DNA from 4 places in the Actinoplanes sp. NPDC051859 genome. Region 1 is predicted to be linked to each of the others. Evidence: riboswitches for the same ligand, from Rfam matches in the RefSeq annotation. Region 1 holds a riboswitch; each other region holds the start of a gene.
The links. A riboswitch is a leader RNA that binds a small molecule or an ion and turns the genes downstream of it on or off. The one in region 1 is predicted to bind cobalamin.
Positions count from the first base shown of each region.

Region 2: another riboswitch for cobalamin. It lies ahead of ACIA1L_RS17070 (ribonucleoside-diphosphate reductase subunit alpha); the one in region 1 lies ahead of ACIA1L_RS24380 (VWA domain-containing protein).
Region 3: another riboswitch for cobalamin. It lies ahead of ACIA1L_RS30690 (MerR family transcriptional regulator); the one in region 1 lies ahead of ACIA1L_RS24380 (VWA domain-containing protein).
Region 4: another riboswitch for cobalamin. It lies ahead of metE (5-methyltetrahydropteroyltriglutamate--homocysteine S-methyltransferase); the one in region 1 lies ahead of ACIA1L_RS24380 (VWA domain-containing protein).

Region 1 is NZ_JBITBX010000010.1:73,261-77,598, forward strand. It holds gene cobO (cob(I)yrinic acid a,c-diamide adenosyltransferase) at 1-104, opposite strand, end outside; gene ACIA1L_RS24380 (VWA domain-containing protein) at 104-2,212, opposite strand; cobalamin riboswitch at 2,246-2,370, opposite strand; gene ACIA1L_RS24385 (gluconokinase) at 2,539-4,134, opposite strand; gene ACIA1L_RS24390 (glycosyltransferase) at 4,228-4,338, shown strand, end outside.
Region 2 is NZ_JBITBX010000006.1:66,181-70,518, forward strand. It holds gene ACIA1L_RS17060 (DUF397 domain-containing protein) at 160-348, shown strand; gene ACIA1L_RS17065 (HEAT repeat domain-containing protein) at 466-1,281, opposite strand; cobalamin riboswitch at 1,435-1,644, shown strand; gene ACIA1L_RS17070 (ribonucleoside-diphosphate reductase subunit alpha) at 1,774-4,152, shown strand; gene ACIA1L_RS17075 (ribonucleotide-diphosphate reductase subunit beta) at 4,209-4,338, shown strand, end outside.
Region 3 is NZ_JBITBX010000018.1:85,967-90,304, reverse strand. It holds gene alaS (alanine--tRNA ligase) at 1-2,280, opposite strand, end outside; cobalamin riboswitch at 2,521-2,740, shown strand; gene ACIA1L_RS30690 (MerR family transcriptional regulator) at 2,735-3,688, shown strand; gene ACIA1L_RS30685 (acyltransferase) at 3,822-4,338, shown strand, end outside.
Region 4 is NZ_JBITBX010000013.1:130,077-134,414, forward strand. It holds gene metE (5-methyltetrahydropteroyltriglutamate--homocysteine S-methyltransferase) at 1-1,767, opposite strand, end outside; cobalamin riboswitch at 1,889-2,107, opposite strand; gene ACIA1L_RS28195 (aspartate aminotransferase family protein) at 2,153-3,460, opposite strand; gene ACIA1L_RS28200 (CoA-transferase subunit beta) at 3,457-4,179, opposite strand; gene ACIA1L_RS28205 (CoA transferase subunit A) at 4,176-4,338, opposite strand, start outside.

The sequences.
Region 1 (4,338 bases):
TTGCCCTTGCCGTGTCCGGTGTGCACGGCGAGGACGGCTTGGCGGCGACGCTGGCGGGTGGTGAGGCCGTCGTTCGGCACCGAGGTGACCTGTCCCTGCGGCATCAGGCAGCCCTCCGGTGGGATCCGTGGGCGCCCGGCCCGTTGGCAGCGAGTGCGTCCAACGGCATGACGTCGGCGTGCAGGGCGGCGGCCAGGCGGCGGGCCAGGCCCAACCGCACCGGGCCGGACTCGCAGTCGACCACGACGGTCGCGACCCCGGCGAGGGCGGGCGCGACCTCGACCGGGTCGCCGCCGCTGGTGGCTCGCCCGTCGGTGACGACCACCAGCAACGGGCGGCGGCGCGGATCGCGGCGGCGCTCGGTGGCGCTGGTGGCGGCGGCCTGCCGCAGCCCGGCCGCGAGGGGGGTGCGGCCCCCGGTCCGTAGGCTCGCGAGGCGCAGCACACCGACCTCGTGGCTGGAGGTCGGTGGCAACACCTGCTCGGCCGTGGAGCCCCGGAAGGTGATCATGCCAATCCGGTCCCGGCGCTGGTACGCGTCGCGCAGCAGCGACAGCACAGCGGTCTTGACCACAGTCATCCGCTGACGGGCCGCCATCGAGCCGGAGGCGTCGACCACGAACAGGACCAGGTTGGCCTCCCGCCCGACGTGCACCGCCTCACGCAGGTCACGCGGCTGCACGCAGGAGACGGCCCGCAACGACCCGGGAACGGGTGTCGCGGTGGCCCGCCGGTGCAGGGCTGCCCGGAGCGTGGCCGGCAGGTGCGGCGCCCCGGCCAGCTTGCCGTGCGGCACCCGGGAGCCGACCACGCGGCCGCGGCGCGCAAAGGCCGGTGAGCGTCGACCGGCGTGGCCGCCTTCACCGCGCGCGCCGATGCGGAATGTGCGCGGCCGGTACGCCGTTCCCGCCTGCGCCGCACCGCCGGCGGCTTGCCCAGGCTTGTCCTCAGTGTGCTCCCGCGGATCCGCGGCGTCCCGCGGATCCCGGTCGGCTGCGGGCTCCGGACCACGGTCATCCGCACCACCGCCGGGGTCGGCACCCGCAGCACCGCTGCCGGGACCGCTACCACCGGGCTCGCCCTGGTCAGGACCGTTGTCTGGACCGTTGTTGTCGGGCCCACCACCGTTGTCGGGCCCACCGTCCGGGCTGCCGCCGTCGGGCCCGCCGTCCGGGTCGTCGTCGGACTCCGGCGGGGCCTCCGCGTCGGCCTGCTCGAGGGCCTCTTCGAGGCGCTGCTCATCGGTGCCGGGCGGGTCCAGCGGGTCCTTGCGGCGGCGGTGCGGCAGGGCCAGCCGGGCGGCGTCGCGAATGTCGTCGGCCGTGACCCGGTCCCGGCCGTGCCAGGCGGCAAGGGCCACCGCGCACCGGGCCACCACGATGTCGGCGCGCATGCCGTCCACCCCGTACGCGAGACACACCCGGGCAATCCGGTCCAGCTCGGCGTCCGGCAGGTGCACCGCGGGCAGGGCGGCCCGCGCGGTCACAATCCGCGCGGCGAGAGCTTCCTCGGCGGCACCGAAGCTGGCCGCGAACCCGGCCGGGTCTGCCTCGTACGCCAGCCGTCGCCGGACGACCTCAGCCCGCTGCACCGCGTCCCGAGGGGCCGCCACGGTCACCACCAGCCCGAACCGGTCGACGAGCTGCGGCCGCGGCTCGCCCTCTTCCGGGTTCATCGTGCCCACCAGCAGGAACCGGGAGGCGTGCTTGACCGACACGCCGTCGCGCTCGACATGTGCCCGGCCCATCGCCGCCGCATCCAGCAGCAGGTCCACCAGGTGGTCGGGCAGCAGGTTGACCTCATCGACATAGAGGGCGCCCCGGTGTGCCGCGGCCAGCAGACCCGGCTCGTACGCCTTGACACCGTCTGCGAGCGCACGCTGGATGTCGAGCGTGCCCACCACCCGGTCCTCGGTGGCGCCGACCGGGAGCTCGACCAACGCGGCGGGCCGGTGCCCGTGCGGAGCGTCGGCCTCGTGCGGGCCGTCTGGGCAGCCGGAGTCGGGCGCCGTCGGGTCGCAGGCGAACCGGCAGCCCCGGACGACGTCGACTTCGGGCAGCAACGCGGCGAGGGCGCGCACGACGGTGCTCTTGGCGGTGCCCTTCTCGCCGCGGACGAGCACCCCGCCGACGGCCGGAGACACCGCCGTGAGCAGCAGGGCAAGGCGCAGATCGTCGAGCCCGACGACGGCGGAGAACGGGTACGGCGTCACGCCACGATCCTTCCCGCGGGTGTCCACGCCCGCGTGTCAAAGGGAGCGAGCGGCAGGAGTCTCCTGACTCCCAGGCGGCCGTAGCCGCCCGGTCACAGTGGCGGGACCGTCCCGGATTTGCACCGGGTTCCTCCGCTACCGCTCGTCGGTCACTCTGTCGCACCGCCGCCCGCGCCGTCAACGCGACCCGTCGTGGCCATCCTCACCCGGCCGCCACCCGGCACTCGCAGGACAGCGCGGGCGGCCCGCGGCGAGCACCCCGCCACCTTGCGCCCACGGCGGCTGGCCTGTTCCACGGGCCGGCGGCCGAATGCGGCGCCGGTGCATCAGTGCGGTCTGTCGGGGACGTGCTCGTCGCGGGCGCCGACCGCCTTCTCGGTGCCGGGCAGCGGCGAGGGCGCCAGCCGGTCCAGTTCGGTCAGGACGTCGGTGACTGCCAGTGCAGACCGTTCCACGAGCGGCCGGAGCCGCCCGTACAGCGCCGCGTCGGCCGGGTCGGGGTGGGTGCGCGCGGTGACGTCGACCAGGTCCGCGGCGCGGTCCAGGTCGGGCAGGCGGCCGATGGCGTGCAGCCCGAGCAGGCAGGCGCCCATCGCGGTACCCTCCGGCGTGTCGGCGATGGCGACGGGCAGGTCCAGCGTCGCGGCGAGGATCTCGACCCACAGCTCGGAGGCCACCGCTCCCCCGGTGGCGCGGACTTCACTCAGCTCGATCCCTTCGGCCCCGAAGGTGTCCCGGACCAGGGCCAGCTGCTGGCACACCCCCTCGACGGCAGCGCGGACCAGATGCGCGCGGCCGTGTTCGCGGCGCAGCCCCAGATAGGCCCCGCGCATCCCGCCACGCCACCACGGTGCCCGTTCCCCCAGCAGGTACGGCAGGCAGAGCAGGCCGTCGCTGCCCGCCGCCACCGCCGCGGCTTCGACCAGCAGCGCGGCGTCGCGGACGTCGGCGTCCTCGCCTTCGGCGGCGGGACGGTCGAAGCCTTCCGCCATCGTCTGGCCGGCCCAGCGCACCACCGAACCGGCGTTGTTGACGGCGCCGCCGAGCACCCAGCGGTCTTCGGTGAGGGCGTAACAGAAGAGCCGCCCGGCAGCGTCGGCGGTGGGCTTGCCCACGACCGTCCGCAACGCTCCGCTCGTCCCCAGCGAGACCGCGGCGACGCCGGGCGGGGTGGCGCCCACGCCGAGGTTGGCGAGCGGCCCGTCGGCGGCGCCGATGATGAGCGGGGTGTCCGGGGCCAACCCGGCCGCGGTGGCGACGTCGGGATGCAGGCGCAGAGCGGTGGTGGTCGGCACGACTTCAGCGAGCCGGGTGGCGTCGATGCCGGCGAGATCCAGGGCCTCGGGATCCCACCGACGCTCATGGATGTCGTAGAGCCCGGTGCCGGACGCCACCGACAGGTCGACGACGAAATCCGCCCGGGCCAGGCCGCCCAGCACGATCTCCTTGACGCCGCCCCAACGCGGAGTGTCTCGCAGCATCCTCGGCTCGTGCGCACGCCACCAGGCCAACTTCGCCAACGGCGACATCGGATGCACGGGCGTGCCGGTGCGGGCCTGCAGGGCTTTGGCGCGGCCAGACGCGACGATCGCCTCGGTCTGCGGCGACGAACGGTTGTCCGCCCAGGTCATGAGCGGACCGGCGGCGGTACCGCTGCCGTCCAGTGGCGCAAGGCCGTGCAGGAAGGCGCTGAGGCTGACCGCGAGCACGTGGTCGCCACGCTCCCGGCACTCCTGCGCCACGGTGACGAGCGCCTTGGCGGCGGCGTCGCGCAACTCGGCGGGGTCAAGTTCGGCTCGGCCCGGGCCGGGCACGGACAGCGGATAGTGCACGCTCGTGGCAGCGCGGACCTCGCCGTCGAGGCCGGCGGCAACCGCTTTCGTCGCAGTAGTTCCGGTGTCGATCCCGATGACGACGTCCATGCATCCTCCCGAATCCCGCGCCACTGCCGGCTCGTCGAGCAGGAACATGCCCGATGGGCCGTCCGGTCATGCGGCCGGTGCGATGATGGGCGGGTGCGGGTGCTGATCGTCACGTCGGGCTCCACCGGCGACGTGGCCCCGTACACGGGATTGGGAGCCCGGCTCCAAGCCGCCGGTCACGACGTCACCGTCGCCACGCACGAG
Region 2 (4,338 bases), on a different contig from region 1:
GCGAAAGCGGCCCCTAGCTAGGCGGATGATGCCCAGCTAGAGGCCGCTTTGCTTATCTGGACTGACTTTAACCTCATCGCGTGTGCGGCACCGAGCCAGTTCCAGGGCGAGAATGGGACCAGGAAGCCTGCGAAGGTGCATGTCAGGAGGGCAATCTCGATGGAACGCAACGTATGGCGTAAGAGCACTAAGTCCAGCGCAAGCGGCCAATGCGTCGAGGTCATGGTTACGGACCTTGAAGTTCTCGTTCGTGACACCAAGGACCGGAGCAAGCCGGCGCACCATTTCACCCACGGTGAGTGGGCGGCGTTTACCGGTGGTGTGCGGGACGGCGAGTTCGACCTCTAGTGATCTCTTACAGCGACATGCCTCGGCGGGACAGCATCGTCCAGCCGAGGCGTGTCGTCCTGCACACGTCTCTTGAGCGGATGGCGGATTAGTGAGCGCTGGTCGGCGCCAACTGTTTCAGGCCCATCGGCGCTCTTCTTTGTCCGCCCACCAGGTGACGAGTTGTTCCGCAATGGTCGAGGTGGGGAACCGGTCTGCGGCGGTGCCGAGATGCCGACAGATTTCTTTGTCTAGCCACGCCCCGGCGTCGGCGACGTTGCCTGCGCAGTCGAGTGTGACCAGTACAGGACCGATCAGGTAGTCGTACCCGCCGGGACCGAAGGCGTCGGTGAGGAGCTCACGCACTTCGTGGACTGCCTCCTGGTGCCCGGCGGCCATGGCGCGGACCTGATCGTCGGGATCGTTCGCCAGCTGCGTAACCAGTTCAGTGACCGCCTGCAGGTCCATGCTCGGGATGTCGCGGGTCACCGCATACAGGGCGTAGTAGCGGGTTTCGGCGTCGTCGTCGTGGCAGAGCCGCAGCAGCGCATCGGCGGCTTCGGGTTCCACCTGGTCGAGGTTGACCAGGCCTGGCAGGGCAGCCGCGACGTGAAACCGCACCCACTCGTCGGGGTGATCCGCGAGGGCAACGACCTGCGGCAATGCTTCCTTGTCGTGGTGATAGCCCAGTGCCGACACGATCCAGTGCAGCACGGCAGGATCGGTCTCTTCGCGAAGCCGGGTACGCATCAGCGCAACCGTCTCGTCGCGGAAGGGCCGATGTCCATCGGGCTGCTCATCGCCGAGCTCCCGCAAGATCCGCACACCCAGTTCGCGCTGCTCGGCGTCGCTGTCGCAGGCCAGTGCGGCGGCGCGGTCGAAGACCTCCCGGGTCGGCCGCCGGTGCAGGGCGACGAATGCCGGCTGCGGAGCGTCACCGTCATCGTCTGTCATCTCTCGCCGCGCTAGCCGCAACAACACATCAAGTGACAGTTCGTCCGGCGTAGGCATAGCGGCATCGCTCACACTCTCAAGTGTGTACTCACCGCGGGTGGCGATCTCGGGAACACACCATGTGGGGTTGTGGTTTTCGGGGGCCACCCAGATATGGTGTTGCCCGCAGCTGGTTCGGCCGTGCCGTGAGGGTGGGGTCGAGGCAAGAGGGAACCCGGTGGAAATCCGGGACTGCCCCGCAGCGGTGAGTGGGAACGACCGCCGTCACACAGCACTGGGCGCCAAGCCTGGGAAGCGACGGCCAGTAGGAATCGAGTTCGACGCCCGCGAGTCCGAAGACCTGCCAGCGCGCCGCGCACCGTTGGGGTGTGCGGCGGTCGAAGGCCGCGTGGGACGGCCGACGCCCCTGATGCTCTGCGGCGGTCAGTGAGCTGCGAGCTGGTGGTGTCTGCCCCCGCGTGCCCGAAGGCCATGGGCTCGCGAGGAGAGGGCATGACGCTCACACCGGAGAAGACCACCGTGCCGGAGCAGCGGCGGCACGCGATGCAGGTGCGTAAGCGCAACGGGGACCTGGAGACCGTCGACGTCAACAAGATCGTCAAGGCGGTCGAGCGGTGGGTGGCTGACCTCGGTGAGGTGGAGCCGCTGCGGGTCGCCACCAAGACGATCAGCGGCCTGTACGACGGCGCTACCACCGCTGAGCTGGACAAACTGTCGATCCAGACCGCCGCTGAGCTGATCAGCGAGGAACCGCAGTATTCGAAGCTTGCCGCTCGGTTGCTCGCTGCCTATGTGGACAAGGAAGTCCGTAACCAGGGTGTGGCGAGTTTCAGCCAGTCCATCCGTTATGCCCACCAGCAGGGGCTGATCGGCGACGAGACCGCCGCGTTCGTCGCCCGGAATTCGCGCAAGCTTGATGACGCCGTCAACCTCGATGGTGACCTGCGGTTTGAGTACTTCGGCCTGCGGACCGTCGCGGACCGTTACCTGCTGCGCCACCCGGAGACGCGGGAGGTCGTGGAGACTCCGCAGTACTGGCTGCTGCGGGTCGCGTGTGGCCTGTCGACCGAGCCTGGTGAGGCGATCGGCTTCTACCGGCTGATGTCGTCGCTGGCGTATCTGCCCAGCTCACCCACGCTGTTCAACTCCGGGACCCGGCACACGCAGATGTCGTCGTGTTTCCTGGTGGACTCGCCGAAGGACGAGCTGGACTCGATCTATGAGCGGTATCACCAGGTGGCGAAGCTGTCGAAGTTCTCCGGCGGCATCGGCATCTCCTGGTCGCGGGTCCGCGGCCGGGGCGCGCTGATCCGGGGCACGAACGGCAAGTCGAACGGCATCGTGCCGTTCCTGAAGACCCTCGACGCGGGTGTCGCCGCGGTCAACCAGGGCGGCCGGCGTAAGGGTGCGGCCTGTGTCTATCTGGAGCCGTGGCACCCGGACGTCGAGGAGTTCCTGGAGCTGCGCGACAACACCGGCGAGGAGTCGCGCCGCACGCACAACCTGAACCTGGCGAACTGGATTCCGGACGAGTTCATGCGTCGGGTCGAGGCTGACGCCGACTGGTCGCTGATCGACCCGTCCGACGCCCCTGAGCTGCCCGACCTGTTCGGCGAGGCCTTCGACGAGGCCTACCGCCGGGCGGAGAAGAAGGCCGTTAAGACCGTCAAGGCCCGTGATTTGTACGGCCGGATGATGCGTACCCTGGCCCAGACCGGCAACGGCTGGATGACGTTCAAGGACGCGTCGAACCGCCTGTCGAACCAGACCGGCGCCCCGGGTAACACGATTCACCTGTCGAACCTGTGCACCGAGATCCTCGAGGTAAACGCCGACGACGAGACCGCGGTGTGCAACCTCGGGTCGATCAACCTGAGCGCGCACATCAGCGACGGCGGCGTCGACTGGGAGAAGCTGCGCGCCACGGTGCGGACCGCGGTGGTGTTCCTCGACCGGGTGATCGACATCAACTTCTACCCGTCGGAGCAGGCCGCTGCGTCGAACCCGCGGTGGCGGCCGGTCGGGCTCGGGCTGATGGGGTTGCAGGACGCGTTCTTCCAGCTGCGGCTGCCGTTCGACTCGGCGCAGGCGAGGGAGTTGTCGACGCGCGTGCAGGAGGAGATTTTCCTGACCGCGTTGGAGTCCAGCGTGGCGTTGGCGCAGCAGTTCGGTCCGCACCCGGCGTATTCGGAGACTCGGGCGGCGAAGGGCGATCTGCACCACGAGTTGTGGGGTGCCACGCCGGAGCAGACGTCGCGGTGGGCTGAGCTGAAGACGCAGATCGCCGAGCACGGGTTGCGGAACTCGCTGTTGATCGCGATCGCGCCGACCGCGACCATCGCGTCGATCGCCGGGTGTTACGAGTGCATCGAGCCGCAGGTGTCCAACCTGTTCAAGCGCGAGACGATGTCCGGCGAGTTCCTGCAGATCAACACCTACCTGGTCCGGGAGCTGAAGGCGCGCGGGCTGTGGACGGCACCGGTCCGGGACCAGATCAAGCGGGCCGAAGGTTCGGTGCAAGGCATCACAGAGCTGCCGGCCGAAGTGCGGGAGTTGTTCCGCACGGCGTGGGAGTTGCCGCAGAAAGCCCTGATCGATCTCGCGGTTGCCCGCGGGCCCTACATCGACCAGTCGCAGTCGCTGAACCTGTTCCTGAGTGCGCCGACCATCGGCAAGCTCTCCTCGATGTATCTCTACGGCTGGAAAGCCGGGCTGAAGACGTCGTACTACCTGCGGTCGCGGCCCGCGACGCGCATTCAGCAGGCCACCACCTCGGTGCTCCCGGCGGTCGCTGCGTTGCCGACGGTGTCCGACGAGGAAGCCCTGGCCTGTTCCCTGGAAAATCCTGAAAGCTGTGAGGCCTGCCAGTGACGACCATTCCCGAACCCCGCACCACCGACACCACACCCGCCCCGGCCCAGCGGCAGATGTTGCTCGACCCGGGCATGGACCTGACGCTGCGGCCGATGCGGTACCCGCACTTCTTCGACCGGTTCAAGGACGCGATCAAGAACACCTGGACCGTCGAGGAGGTCGATCTGCATTCCGACCTCGCCG
Region 3 (4,338 bases), on a different contig from region 1:
TTCGACCTGCTTCATGCGGTTCAGCAGGGCGGCGACCCGGTCCGGGAGTTCCTCGGGGCGGGCTTTGAGCTGCGCGGCGAGCCGGCCGACCAGGTCACGTTCGCGGGCCAGGTAGCGGAACGCCTCGATGCCGGTGACTGCCTCGATGCGGCGCTGCCCGGCACCGACGGACGACTCGCCGGTGACCGCGAGCGACCCAATCTGCGCGGACCGGTCCACGTGGGTGCCACCGCACAGTTCCCGCGACCAGTCGCCGCCGATCTCGACCACGCGTACGGTCTCGTCGTAGGTCTCGCCGAACAAGGCGAGCGCGCCCGCGGCGCGGGCCTGCTCCAGGGACAGGTAGCGCACGCCGACGGGCAGGTCCCGGCGGATGGCCAGGTTGGCGACCTCTTCCACCTCGCTGCGGGCGCTGTCGGACAGGCCGCCGCGCCAGGCGAAGTCGAGGCGTAGATAGCCGGGCCGGTTGTAGGAGCCGGACTGCAAGGCGGTCGGGCCGAGCACCTGCCGCAGCGCCGCGTGCACCACGTGGGTGCCGGAGTGCGCCTGCCGGGCTCCTGTGCGCCAGTCCGGGTCGACCATCGCCCGCACGTTGTCGCCGACGGCGAGGCCACCGTCGAGGACCCGTACGGTATGCGCGATCAGGCCTTTGACCGGCCGTTGCACGTCGATGATCTCGGCCCTGAGGTTGGGGCCGGTGAGCAGGCCCGCGTCGGAGTCCTGGCCGCCGGATTCCGCGTAGAACGGCGTACGGTCCAGAGCGACAGTGACGATTTCCCCGGCCTGCGCCGCACCGGCGGGCTGGCCGCCCGCCCAGATCGCGACGATCTTCGACTCGGTTTCCAGGCATTCGTAGGCCAGCCACTCGGTCGGTCCGGACGCGTCGAGCACCGTGCGGTAGGCGGACAGGTCGGCGTGGCCGGTCTTGCGGGCCTTCGCATCCGCCTTCGCGCGTTCGCGCTGCTCGGCCATCAACGCCCGGAATCCGTCGGCGTCGACCTGCACGCCCTGCTCGGCGGCGATCTCCAGGGTCAGATCGATCGGGAATCCGTACGTGTCATGCAGCTGAAAGGCCTTGTCGCCGCCCAGCCGGGTCTTGCCCGCCTGCTTGGTCTCGGCGATAGCGGTGTCCAAAATGGTGGTGCCCGCGCGCAGCGTGGAGAGGAAGGTGTCTTCCTCGCCGTATGCCGCCGACGCGATGCGGTCGAAGTCCGTGGCGAGTTCCGGGTAAGAAGGGGCCATGCAGTCGCGTGCGATCGGCAGCAGCTCCGGCAACGCCTTGTCGTGCCAGCCGAGCAGCCGCATGGACCGGATCGCGCGGCGCATGATGCGGCGCAACACGTAACCGCGGCCTTCGTTCGACGGGGTGACGCCGTCGCCGATCAGCATGAGCGAGGTGCGGACGTGGTCGGCGATCACGCGGAGTCGGACATCGTCGGGGTGGCTTTCGGAGGCAGCCGGGCCCGACTGCTTGCCGTAGGTCTTGCCGGTCAACTCGGCGGCCTTGGCCAGGATCGGGCGGACCTCGTCGATCTCGTACAGGTTGTCGACGCCCTGCAGGATCGATGCCATCCGTTCGAGGCCCATGCCGGTGTCGATGTTCTGCGCGGGCAGGTCACCGACGATCCGGAAGTCCTCCTTCGATGCGACGTCAGCGATCTCGACCTGCATGAAGACCAGGTTCCAGAACTCCAGGTAACGGTCCTCGTCCACCTCGGGGCCGCCTTCGGGACCGTAGGCGGGGCCACGGTCATAATACAGCTCCGAGCAGGGTCCAGCGGGGCCGGGGATGCCCATCGACCAGTAATTGTCGCGTTTGCCGCGGCGCACGATCCGGTCGGCGGGCATGCCGGTCTGTCGCCAGATGTCGATGGCCTCGTCGTCGTCCAGGTAGACCGTGGCCCAGATCCGCTCGGGGTCCAGCCCGAAGCCACCCTCGGCGACCGGCTTGGTGGACAGGTCCCAGGCGAGGGGGATCGCGCCGGCCTTGAAGTAGTCGCCGAAGGAGAAGTTGCCGTTCATCTGGAAGAACGTGCCGTGCCGGCTGGTCTTGCCGACCTCGTCGATGTCCGGCGTCCGGATGCATTTCTGCACGCTGACGGCTCGCCGGTAGGTCGGGGTGCGCTGGCCCAGGAAGAACGGCACGAACTGGACCATGCCCGCGTTGATGAACAGCAGGTTCGGATCGTCGATGGCGGGCAGGGGCGCCGAGGGCACGACCGTGTGGCCGTTAGCCTCGAAGTGCGCCAGGAAGCGCCGCTTGATCTCCGCTGTCAGCATCACTGCACCCCTTATTGCCGGCAACTGGCAACTGCATCGTATGGGTGACAGAGGTCCGCCGTTCCAGGACCCCTCGGCCGCGCTCCGATTCGCAACTCTTTGGGGGGATCGTCAGGTCCTGGCTGCTCGGTCGACAGGCAGTGTCGGCGGTGCGGCCGCCGCCCCGCGCTTCGCACGCCACCCGTGCGATGCTGCCCGGTGTGGATGCCGCCGGGTCATCTCGCCGGGATGTCCGTCGCTAAGCTGAGCCGCGCAGCTGGTTCGCCACAGCCCTCAGGTTGTGGCGTCGTAAGAGGGAACCCGGTGGGAATCCGGGGCTGCCCCGCAGCGGTGAGCTGGAACGACCGCCGTCATCGGCACTGGGCCTTGAGGGGCTTGGGAAGCGACGGCCAGTAGGAGATCGGATCGGTTCCGGTCGTGCCCGCGAGTCCGAAGACCTGCCACTGCCCTGCGCGTGTCCGCGCGTGGTGTAGTCGGTGACCTCGAGGGCGGGTCGGCGGTGCGCGAGGCGGAATTCTGTGTGGGCGACGGCGACGATGCCGTTCGTCCGGACGAGGCTGGACCGGAACCGACAGGGTTGAGTGCGGGCGCGGTGGCGCGCCGGCTTGGTGTCGCGCCGACGACGTTGCGGACGTGGCATCAGCGTTACGGTTTGGGCCCGAGCGGGCATGAGCACGGCCGGCATCGTCGTTACACCGCGGACGATCTCGATGTGTTGGCGGCGATGGCCCGGTTGACCGCGCGGGGGATGCCCGCAGCGGAGGCGGCCCGGATGGCTCGCCGGGCGGATCTTTCCGGATGTTCGGCGCCTGAGGGCGATCCCGCGACCGCTTCGGCGGCGCGGGGTATCGCTCGGGCGGCGCGGCGTCTGGATGTGCTGACCTTGCGGGAGACGTTGGCTGCCGCGGTGGCTGAGCGGGGCGTGGTGCCGACGTGGCATGTGCTGGCGGCCCCGGCGTTCGTGCATTTGAGTCGTGCGCGGGTGGTTGAGCCGTTGCGGGATGCGGCGCGGCGGGTGTTGGGCCGGTGTTTGAGTGAGGTGTTCGCCGCTGTGGTACGTCCGCCGGCCGGCACTGATGTCCGGGTAGTGCTCGCTGCGCCGCCGCGCAGCAGGGACTTGGTGGCTTTGGACGCTCTCGCTGCGGCTCTCGCCGAGCAGGGGGTCGGCTCTCTTCATCTTGGCGCGGTGCCGGACGCGGCTTTGCTCGCGGAGGTGGCGAGCCGGATTCGTCCGGCTGTTGTGGTGTTGTGGAGCCATGCCCCGCACGACGTGTTGCCGGACTTGGTTGTCGCGGCCGGTTCACCGCTGGTGGTGGGGGCTGGCCGCGGCTGGGACGGGCAGCCTGGTGTGGAAGTGGGTGCGACGTTGGCAGATTGCGTCGCGCTGAGTATCGCCGCGCTGCGCTGATGACGGAGGTCAGCGGTCGGTGAACGTCGGTGGGCGTTTGGCGACAAGCGGCCACGGCTGTCGGGCGGTCCTGCACGGCGAGTGGCTATCTCACTGTGACCTACGTAACGCCGATCGGGTTAGCCGTGTCGCCATGCGATCTACGAAGATCTCTGAGACTTGCCTCGCCGGCAACACCGGATGGGGTGCCGTTACCAGGAAGTTGCTCAGGGTGAAATCGACGAGGGCTCGTGATCGGTATTTTGACGCTCTGCGGGCGGCGGCGATCGTCAGGGTGGTGCTGCTCCACACCTTCTGGTCGTACATTCTGCAGGCAACCTTTCCGTCCATGGGCCTCATGTTCGCCATCGGTGGATCGCTGACTGCCGCATCGGCGGACCGTTCACCGCGGCGCGCGATCCTCACCCGGTTGCGCCGATTGCTGCCCGCTCTCTGGGTTTTTGGCCTGGTGATCGTGCCGCTGATGTTCTTACTCGGCTGGTCGAATGACCTCCAGTGGCCTACGCAGGCACCCGCCTGGCCGAACATGCTGTTCTGGGCCTTCCCGGCTGGGCTCCCACCGTACAGCGATCTCGGGCAGCGACTGGGCTTGGAGGTGCTGTGGTATCTCAATACGTACCTCTGGCTGGTCCTTCTCACGCCGCTGCTGT
Region 4 (4,338 bases), on a different contig from region 1:
CTGAATGACCGTGATGCCTGCCGCCTCCAGGTCACGACATTCGTCACGCAAGGCGAGGGCGACCTGGTCTGCGGTTGCGGACCGTGGTTGATCCGTACGCACAAACGACCAGGCCAGAATCGTGACCGGACCGGTCAGCATGCCCTTCACGGGTTTCAGGGTCAGCGACTGGGCGTAGGTCGACCATTCCACGGTCATCGGTGCCTTGCGGGCGACGTCGCCGTAGATGATCGGCGGCCGCACGCAGCGGGAGCCGTAGGACTGGACCCAGCCGTGGTCGGTGGCGGCGAACCCGTCGAGCTGTTCGCCGAAGTACTGCACCATGTCGTTGCGCTCGGGTTCGCCGTGGACGAGCACGTCGAGGCCCAGTTTCTCCTGGAGGCGGATGACGTGGGCGACTTCGGCGCGCATCCGCTCGGCGTAGCCGGCCGCATCGAGGGTGCCGGCCCGCAGGTCGGCGCGGGCGCGACGCAGGTCGGTGGTCTGCGGGAAGGAACCGATGGTGGTCGTGGGCAACGGCGGCAGATTGAGCCGGGATTGCTGGGCGACGGCCCGCTGGGCGTAGGCGCCGCGCTGCCGGTCGGCTGGGGTGAGGGCGGCGAGTCGCGACCGCACGTCGTAGTCGGTCCAGGCGGCCGGGACCGGCGGGAGCGACTCGGGCAGGTGTGCGGTGCCGTCCCGCAGCGCCGTGCCCAGCAGCACCACCTCGTCGACCTTCTGCCGGGCGAAGGCGAGCCGGGCGAACAAACCCGGGTCGAGGCGCTTCTCCGCCGACAGGTCGACCGGGACGTGCAGCAGGGAGCACGAGGTGGACACGGCAACGTGGTCGGCGAGCCCGGTGACAGTGGCCCCGGTGGCGACGGCCTGCCGCAGGTCGGTGGCCCAGATGTTGTGGCCGTCGACCAGGCCGGCGACGATGGTCTTGCCGTGCAGCGGGCCGGCGGCGGCAAGCCGCCGCAGGTTGCCCATGCCCGCGACGAGGTCGAGACCGACGGCCTCGACCGGGGTGTCGAGCAGGGCGGGCAGGGCGTCCCCCAGCTCACCGAAGTACGTGGCGACGAAGATCCGCGGCCGGTGCTCCACCTCACCGAGGCGGGTGTACGCAGCCCGCAGCGCTTCGATCTCGGTTGCGGTGCGGTCACCGACATAGGCGGGCTCGTCCAGCTGCACCCACGCAACGCCCGCCGCAGCCAGAGTGGTCAAGATCTGCGCGTAGACCTCGACGAGGTCGTTCAGCCGGGCGAATGGGTCGGCACCCTTGGCGAGCAGCAGGAACGTGGCCGGTCCGACCAAGACCGGCCGGGTGTCGATGCCCAACGCGTGGGCTTCCGCGTACTCCTGCAGCGCCTTGGCCGGGTTCGCCGAGAAAACAGTGTCCGGGTCGATCTCGGGAACCAGGTAGTGGTAGTTGGTGTCGAACCACTTGGTCAGCTCGAGCGCCGGTTCAGCGTCCACGCCCCGCGCCATCGCGAAATAGGTGTCCAGGTCGGACAGGCCGAGCCGCGCGAACCGCTGCGGCACGGCGCCGACAGCGACGGCGGTGTCGAGGACGTGGTCGTAGTAGGAGAACGTGTTGGACGGGATCGCGTCGAGGCGGGCGTTGCGCAACATCTGCCACACCTCGGACCGCAGCCCGGCCGCGGTGGCTTCCAGCTCAGCGGCGTCGATCTTGCCAGCCCAGTAGGCCTCGACGGCCTGCTTCAACTCGCGGTTCGCGCCGATCCGCGGATAGCCGAGTACGGTGCTCTGCCCGAAGGTACTGCTCACCGGGGGGTCCTTCCCTCGAAGTGCCCGGCAGAACCCGAGAAGCACAAAGGGAAGGCGGGCACGGTGGAGTGCCCAGGCTTCCGCTCTGGCCCTCCCGAGAGGCCGCCGGCGGCGCACACCGGTCGGCGTACGCAGCACTGGCAGGTCTTCGGACTTGCGGGCATGACCATCACGGTCGCCTACTGGCCGTCGCTTCCCAGGCGCCGATGGCGGCACCCAGTGCTTCATGACGGCGGTCGTTCCCACTCACCGCTGCGGGGCAGTCCCGGTCTTGCACCGGGTTCCCTCTTACGACGCCCGCTCTGTCAGGAACGGGCGAACCAGCACCGTCAGCCATCCTACGGACATCCCTGGCGGACGGGCCAGGGATGTCCGGGTGCACGCGTCAACCAGCCGACACGACGCTCACGATCGCGGCTGCGGTGCCGGTGGCGATTTCCTCGATCTCGGCGGTGGTGGTGGTCAGAGGCGGACCGAGCAGGATGAGATCGCCGTTCACGCCGTCAGCGCAGCCGGTGCCGGCGTACAGCAGCAGCCCGGCCTCCCGGGCCGCGGCCAGGACCCGCTCGGTGATCTTCTCGGCGCGGTCGAACGGTGCTTTGGTGTCGGGGTCGGCGACGATCTCGACGCCGACGAGCAGGCCACGACCACGGATGTCGCCGACGTGCGCACAGTCGGCCAGCCCGGCGTGCAGCGTGTCGCGCAGCAACTCCCCCGACTTGTGACTGGCGGTGACCAGGTCCCGGTCGTGCATGATTTTGAGTACGGCACGGCCGGTGGCGGCGCCGACCAGGTGGTGCGAGTACGTGAAGCCGTGCGTGAAACCGGTCTCCGCGATCGTGTCGTGCACGCGTCCCGAGGCGACGGCGAGGCCCAGCGGCCAGTAGCCGGACGCTGCGCCCTTGGCGGACACGAGGATGTCGGGGCGCACCCCCCAGTGGTCGACGCCGAACCAGGTGCCGGTGCGGCCGAATCCGGTCATGACCTCGTCGGCGATGAGCAGCACGCCGTAGCGGCGGCACACCTCGGCCACGGCCGGCCAGTAGTCATCGGGCGGCACGCAGGCGCCCAGCGCAGCGCCCGCGATGGGTTCGGCGATGAACGCCGCCACCGGCTGCGCCTCGAACAGCTCGGCCAGCGCCGCCGCATGCCGGGCGCCGCAGCCCACCGGGTGGGTGTCCGGAAAAGCACACCGATATTCGTACGGTGTGGACGTCTGCGTGGCGTGCCCGAGCCACGGCAGGTACGGCTTGCGCAGCGACGCCCGCCCGGATGCGTCCAGAGCCCCGCGCGAGTTGCCGTGGTACGACCCGACCCGGCTGACGATGGCGTGCCGGTCCTCGCCGCGGGCCAGGTGGTAAGCGCGAGCCATTTTGAACGCGGTCTCCACCGCCTCGCTGCCGCCGGAGACCGGGAAGATCTTCGGGTCGTCCAGGGGCAGCACGGCCGCGAGGTCGTCGGCGTACGCCTCGAGGACGTCGGCGCGGAACACCGAGCCGTGCGCGTAGGCGACGGCGTGGGCCTGCTCGGACTGGGCGTCCAGCACCGCGGCCTCGCCGTGGCCGACGCCCACCACGATGGCACCGCCGGCGGCGTCGAGGTAACGCTTGCCGGCGGTGTCCCACATCTGCGTGCCCAGCGCCGAGCCGATCCGCGGTGCGTCCTCGGCCACCCGGCCGAACACGTGACTCATTTCAGGTACGCGCCTTCCGGGTCGAGTTCCTCGCGCAGCAACCTCAGCTCTTCGTCGCTCGGCGCCTCGGTGGTGGCGAGATCGTCAGCGACCTCGACCTCCCAGCCGGTGGCCTCCCGCACGTCGTCCACCGAGATGCCGGGGTGCACGCCGGTGAGCACGAGCCGCCGCTCGGCGCCCTCCCCGGTCATCGTGTAGACACCGAGGTCGGTGATGACCTTCGACAGCCGCCGGCCGGAGCTGGTCCGGAAGTCGATCTTCTGCACGAAGGATCGCTTCGACTGCCGCATGAGGACCATGACCTCGCCGGCGTTCTGCGCGATCTCGCAGGCGCCACCGGACCCGGGGAGCCGGATCTTCGGGTGGGCGTAGTCACCGATCACCGTGGTGTTGATGTTGCCGTGCCGGTCGAGCTGGGCCGCCCCGAGGAAGCCCAGGTCGACCAGCCCGGCCTGCAGGTAGTACTGGAAGAGCTCCACCATGCTCATCACCATGTCGGAGCCGGTGACCAGGCACGGGTCGCCGATGGACAGCGGCAGCCGGGCGGGCCGGGCGCCGTAGACGCCCGACTCGTAGATCAGCTGCATGCCCGGGTTGACCGTGCGCTGGGCCAGGTTGACCGCGATGTTCGGCAGCCCGATGCCGACGAAGCAGACGTTCTGCCCGGCCATCGCCCGGGCACCCGCGACGACCATCATTTCGGTACGGGTGTAGCTCATCGGTACGCTCCGTAGTCCACCGAGCCGGACGGCGCCGGTTCGGGTGTGAGGTCGTCGAAGTAGTGCTCGCCCAGCTTGGCCAGGTACTCCGAGTGGTCCTTGGTGCCGTGCACCCACTCGTCCAGCCAGGCCGTGAGCGCGGCCTCGTCCTTGCTGATC